Regions from separate parts of the Shewanella sp. YLB-07 genome, predicted to be linked through region 1. Evidence: predicted binding sites of a transcription regulator. Region 1 holds the regulator's gene; the other holds the start of a gene.
The links. The regulator MetJ, encoded in region 1, represses methionine synthesis genes. The targets are predictions, from matches to a motif close to TAGACGTCTAGACGTCTA.
Positions count from the first base shown of each region.

Region 2: the regulator MetJ is predicted to act here: its motif matches at 1,475-1,492, upstream of FS373_RS19880 (cystathionine beta-lyase).

Region 1 is NZ_VOQB01000017.1:80,487-83,915, forward strand. Features, by position in the region: gene FS373_RS27090 (conjugal transfer protein TraF) at 1-718, shown strand, start outside; gene FS373_RS27095 (sulfite exporter TauE/SafE family protein) at 888-1,625, opposite strand; gene metJ (met regulon transcriptional regulator MetJ) at 1,829-2,143, opposite strand; gene metB (cystathionine gamma-synthase) at 2,378-3,429, shown strand, end outside.
Region 2 is NZ_VOQB01000009.1:233,267-236,695, forward strand. Features, by position in the region: gene pdsS (proteobacterial dedicated sortase system histidine kinase) at 1-1,375, shown strand, start outside; gene FS373_RS19880 (cystathionine beta-lyase) at 1,534-2,712, shown strand; gene FS373_RS19885 (Type 1 glutamine amidotransferase-like domain-containing protein) at 2,803-3,429, opposite strand, start outside.

The DNA of each region.
Region 1 (3,429 bases):
TATCGCCCAGTCAGATATAGATAGTCTCAATGCATTAGATCCAGATAATCCCCCAGCACTGACAGACTTAGATTCACAAGGTGCTGTAGTTGCTGGCGTGGTTTCTGATTTAGGCGTAGCCCTGAGTTTTCCACTTTCAATCGTCAATATGCCCATTGCGGTTGGGGTATCGCCTAAGCTTCAGCTGATAGACACATATAACTACGTAGTAAGTGCCAATAACTTCGAAGCCAGTGATTTTGATGATGCCAAGTACAGAAACGACGAGACCACATTTAACCTAGATGTTGGTATCGCGATGGAGCCTATATCTGGATTAACGGTAGGCCTGTCAGGTCGTAATCTTATTAGCCAAGATGTCGAGACCGTAGAGACCCAAGGCCGTAAATTTACCTATCAGGTTGAGCCACAATTTACTGCAGGCATCGCCTATGATTGGGAGAGTATAACCGTAACATCTGATATCGATCTTAACGCTTATAAGCGCTTCGAAGAAATTGGTGCTACTCAGTATTGGCGCGTTGGCGGAGAGTTGCAGGCTACGGATTGGTTTGCACTGCGTTTAGGTTATCGCCATGACATGAAAGACAATACGGCAAATATCTATTCATTAGGGACAGGATTTGAATTTGGGCGAGTCTTCTTTCTGGACTTTACCGGCATGGTCGGCAGCGATGATGCCATCGGCGGTGTACTACAAACGTCATATCATTTTTAAATTTAAAGAAGGTTCGAGGACGCGACTACGTCGCTAGGAGTCCGTTCGTAACCTCACTTCGAGAAGTTCGCCAACAAGTTGGCTAGGGGTAAGAGCAACAGCCTTTGACCTGTCTTTTCCTCGAAGGCGCTTCTCAGCCGATCTCGTAGGGCAAAGCCCGTCCTAGTAGCTATCCCAATTCCATTAACGACTTTACTGCCAATAAGCTTGCACAGATTGAACATAAGATGAGTGTTGCCTTACGAGTCTTATCTTTATCAACATGTCCTATCAGTCTTCCCGCCACCACATAACCTAAGATCACCGAAGGTAGAAGCAGCAGCGACAGCCATAGATGCTTAATGCTGAGTAAGCCTGTGATTGCCAAAATAACCAAGGCGATCATTGAGCTGAAGATGAAGAAAGCCGATAGCGCAGCACGAAACTGACGGGCGTCTTTTCCTGCAAGCAGAATGGCCAGTGGGGGACCACCGATAGCGGCGATATTGCCAAATACGCCTGATATCACGCCGGCGCCAAACAGGCTCTTGCGGTTAACGGCTATGTTGAACTTAAGCAAACTTAATATGACCGCCGCGGCAACTATGCCCGATATGGCCAGCCCAAGAACTGGTTGTGGTGCATATATCAATAAGCCCGCACCGATAAACCCTCCTGGTATTCGCCCAAGCAACGCATATTGCAGCCCATTAAACTCAAGGGCACCTCGCTCTCTAAATAGGGTCAACAAAGAGATAGAGAAGCCCATGATGATAACCGGGGCTGGTACTAGCTCAGGATCGACGATATACAGCAGGGGAGAGGCGACAATGGCTAAACCGAAACCGATAAGGCTCTGGGTCAAGGCTCCACAGAAGATAATGAGTGAGGCTAGGGCGAGGGTCGTTGGGTCTATCATTGAAAGCACGGCATTTTCTCTCAATTATTAATGTATTGTGGGTGGAGAAGGAGTTGGCGTTATTAATTTTTAACAATAGACTCGAAATTAAGCTGTTAGTTGGTCTCGATTGTTTCTTCAGGGTTATCTTCGGGGTCAATAGTCGTGTAGAAGTAAACAGGGATCGCAATGCGATCCCTGAAACTGACTGGTCAAGCGTTAAGTGGGTCCGATTACTCCACATCTTCCCACTCAATACCCATCTGATCCATCAAGCGCTTCACTTCGGCTGGGATAGTATCAGGCTTATCTTTAGACAAGTCATCGTCGTTAGGTAGAGGCTGACCTGTGTATGCATGCAAGAATGCCTCACAAAGCAATTCACTGTTGGTGGCATGACGCAGGTTATTCACTTGGCGGCGCGTGCGCTCATCGGTAAGAACCTTAAGTACCTTCAAGGGAATAGAAACAGTAATTTTCTTTACTTGTTCATTCTTCTTGCCGTGTTCAGCATATGGGCTGATATAATCGCCATTCCACTCAGTCATTGACTCACCTGTATATTCAAATTTCGGGGCAGATTTTAACCCTTTAAATTGTACAGTCAAATTATTGCCTCTTATTTATGACAATTGCAAATAGATTTCCATATGTTTAGACGTCTAAACGTCTATATTTGGTTGACGCTAGGCTTCCCCTTAGGTACATTTAGACGTCCAGACATCTCTTGCCACATTTTTGTTGGTAAGAAAGGTGTTCAGTAAATAGTTTAGGAGTAGTAGATGACCGAACGTAAGTTAGCCACAATTGCAGTGCGTCAAGGGATTGAGTCCGATACCCAATATGGTGCTGTGGTGCCCCCCATCTATTTGTCGACTAACTACTCCTTCGATGGGCATAAGAATCCCAGAGACTATGACTATAGTCGTTCGGGTAATCCGACTCGCTCTATTCTAGGTGATGCTATCGCCGCTCTGGAAAAAGGTGCCACTGGCGTGGTGACTTGTACAGGTATGGCTGCGATTACATTGGTGACTAGCCTGCTTGGCCCTGATGACCTGCTTGTCGTCCCCCATGACTGTTATGGCGGAAGTTATCGTCTGTTTACTAACTTAGCCAAGAAGGGAGCCTTTAAACTTGCAGTGGTCGATCAGACCGACGGTGCAGCACTCGAAGCCGCCATTGCCCGTAAGCCTAAGATGGTTTGGCTGGAAACACCATCGAATCCTCTACTGCGTGTCGTCGATATAGAAGCAATTTCCAAGGCGAGTAAGTTGGTCGATGCCTTAGTGGTAGTCGATAATACGTTCTTATCGCCAATTTTGCAGCAACCACTGCTTCTCGGTGCCGATATCGTTATTCATTCGACCACTAAGTACATTAATGGTCATAGCGACGTAGTCGGTGGTGCCGTCGTCGCTAAAGATGCCGAGCTAGGTGAGTTATTACATTGGTGGTCTAATACCTTAGGTCTAACAGGATCAGCCTTCGATAGTTACCTGACCCTACGCGGCATTCGCACCTTAGCGGTACGCATTCGTGAACATCAGGCTAATGCTCAGCGGGTGTTAGCGGTATTAACTGCCAGCGAGGCGGTCGATAAGGTGTATTATCCGGGCCTGAGTGATCACCCTGGTCATAAGATCGCGGCGAAGCAACAGAAAGGCTTCGGTGCCATGCTCAGTTTCGAGCTGAAGGGTGGAGAAAAGGAGCTGGTTGCTTTTCTTGACAAACTTTCTGTGTTTTCTCTTGCAGAAAGTTTAGGTGGGGTAGAGAGTTTAGTCGCAGTTCCTGCGACAATGACCCACAGAGCTATGGAGCCAGAGGCTCGAGC
Region 2 (3,429 bases), on a different contig from region 1:
AAGCATCATCAAAGGGATGAGCCATAACAGTTCGCGTATTTGGGTAGTCGATAAACATGGACGCGTATTAGCCAAGTCCGGTGACATTCGTACAAGTAGCAGTGTCTGGACTCGAACTGTCCAAGACACACCCGATGACTCGTTTTGGGGTCACTTTAAGCGGGACTACCTTCACCGCTTCTATTATAAAATCTTAACCACCCCACCAAAAGATTTTATCGACTCCCTGCAGGACTCTACCGTTCTCAAAGGAAGTCACATCAAGAATGCACTCGCCGGCAGACAAGGCTCCACCTGGCGATTAACCCCGGACAATAAAGCCGTCATACTGGCAGCAGCCAGTCCCATCTGGATTGACGATAAGGTCATGGGGGTGGTGATAGCCGAGGAGACCACACATGGCATTCGTACTCTGCGTAACAAGGCGCTAGAGAAATTATTTAACGTCATCCTGACCATCATGAGCATGGGCACCTTAGCCCTGTTCTTTTTCGCTTCCAGTATATCCAGCAGGATAAGAAAACTCAGGGATGAAACCGAAGAAGCCATAGACAGCCAAGGCCGGATCAGAAAAACCATCCAGGGCTCTGAAGTCAGAGATGAAATTGGCGATCTTTCGAGGAGTTTTGCCAGTATTGTCGGCCGTCTGGGCCAATACACCCATTACCTGGAGAATATGTCTTCGCGCTTATCTCATGAGCTGAGAACCCCTGTGGCCGTAGTGCGTTCTTCATTGGAGCATCTGAGCCTACAACAATTAGATCCTGACACCCGAAAATACGTCGATAGGGCGGAAGAAGGCGTTAGCAGACTCAATATGATCCTCAATAACATGAGTGAAGCCACGCGTCTGGAGGAGAGCTTATCTCAAGCCGAAGTGGACATATTTCCCCTATCCAAGGTCATCTCAGGTTGTATGCAAGGTTATCAGCTCACCTATCCCAACAAGGAATTCCTAGTATCAATCATACAGGAGCCCTTGACTATGAGTGGTGTGCCCGAGTATATCGCTCAGCTCATGGATAAGCTGATTGCCAACGCGTTAGAATTCAGTACCGACAATACGCCCATTACAGTCACCCTAACGGCCAAGCACAGGCACGCAGAGCTGACCATTTCAAACTTCGGCCCCCTATTACCCGAAAAAATGGCTGAACAAATTTTCGAATCTATGGTCTCTGTACGCCAACAAAAAGCCCAAGATAAGCCCCATTTAGGCCTCGGACTCTATATCGCCCGGCTTATCACTGACTTCCACAAAGGCTCCATCAAGGCAAGAGATCTACAGACTCCAGATAAAAACGGTAAAGCTGGCGCTAATTTAGTCAATTCAGGCGTAGAGATCTTGGTGTCACTGCCTTATATAAAAGATTAAGCATCATCATAACTCACTGAATGTTGGTGAAGCGCTCTATCTATCTATCTTAAAAAGCAGAGATAGAGCAAACAGCACTCACTCTTCTCTTTAGCCATTTAGATGTTAAGATGGCTAAAACCCATTATTTCTCCTACTCGTTTCTGGAAGTATGCCCTATGAAAAAAGAAACCAAGATCATCAGCGTTGGACGTGACAAGAAATGGACTAAGGGTGTGATCAATCCCCCTGTATTTAGAGCATCGACCATGATCTTTGACACTATGGAAGAGATGCGTTTTGCCACCAAGAACCGCGCTAACGGCGAAATGTTTTATGGCAGACGTGGTGGCCCCACTCACTTTGCTTTTCAGGCGGCTATCGCCGAACTGGAGGGTGGCAGCGGCACTGCACTCTACCCATCTGGATCTGCGGCCATCAGCGGTGCACTATTATCATTTTTAAAAGCAGGCGATCACCTGTTGATGGTCGACAGTGCCTATGAGCCAACCCGAGATCTGTGCAACAAGCTGCTCGCAGGTTTTGGCATAGAAACCACGTATTATGATCCCATGATAGGTGAAGGCATCGCAGAACTTATCAGACCGAACACCAAAGTCTTGTTCTTAGAGTCACCTGGCTCAGTCACCATGGAGATTCAGGATGTCCCGACCCTGAGCGCAATAGCACATCAGCATGGCCTCATTGTCATGCTGGATAACACCTGGGCCTCACCGATAAATTCGCGTCCTTTCGAGATGGGCGTGGATATATCCATTCAAGCGGCCACTAAATATATTGTTGGTCACTCAGATGTGATGTTAGGCACAGCGACGTCAAACGACACGCACTGGGAGCAACTGAGAGAGAATAGCTATCTCATGGGACAGTGCACCTCCCCCGATGACGTCTATCTCGCCAGTAGGGGGCTGAGAACCCTAGGCGTGCGAATGCAACAGCATGAACAGAACGCGTTAAAAGTGGCAAACTGGTTAGCGACTCGCCCGGAAGTGGATCACTTAAGGCACCCAGCATTTGAGACTTGTCCGGGTCATGAGTTTTTCAAACGAGATTTCAGTGGCTCCAACGGCCTATTCTCTTTCGTATTAAAACAGGGCGACCTTAAGTCTGTTACCGCCTTGGTGGAAAACATGGATCACTTCAAGATGGGTTTCTCATGGGGTGGGTTCGAGAGTCTGATCTTAGGCGTCTTCGGTATCGACAAGATCAGAACGGCCACAAGCTGGGATAGCAGTAAACCTCTTATTCGACTGCACATAGGTCTGGAAAATGCGGATGATTTGATCGCCGATCTAGAAGCGGGATTCGTTCGGTTTAACGCAGTGCTAAACCGCTAACATATGCTACACACTGAAACCGCCCTATTGGCGGTTTTTTTATATCTGCTCAATTTAGGATTCAGAAACAGATTATAGATTAGATATAAGCTAATTCATTACCCAAGAGAATGGCTCACCAAGTTCAACTAGATCTCCATCGATAATGACCAGGCTGGTATTATCACCACAAAAATACACTCGTGATAAATCGGCAGAAAGTGCGGCTAATTCCCTTGCCATATTCGATGTTTTTTCAGCTAGTAATACATGGGGTACGAAATGAAATGGCACCAGAGATAAGCCCGACAGGTCCTGTGATCCCATGTGGTTGATATCGCCACATAAAATCGCGGTATCGATTGAGGGCGTCATGATCATCGCCCCAGCACTGACACCGATAAGTGCGCCACCATCAGTCACATACTGATGAAGGACGGGGAGTAACTCACGAAATTTAAGCCACTTGAGGAAACGATAAGTATCACCTCCGGATAAGTGAATCGCATCGCACGCTAATAACTGCTTCAAGCTAACTTCATTGAAGCCTGACTCCAGTTCCAGATAACAATCGAGTCTATCACCTAACTTGCTGTACATGTGTTGAGTAGGTATGTAGTAATCTCTGGCAGGATCTGGCTGTGAGGCGATATAGCCTATGTGTTTCGAGCTTGAACCCTGTGCATCCAACACATATTTTATTCCGGCAAGGCCATTTTCAGTATTTGGATCACTAAC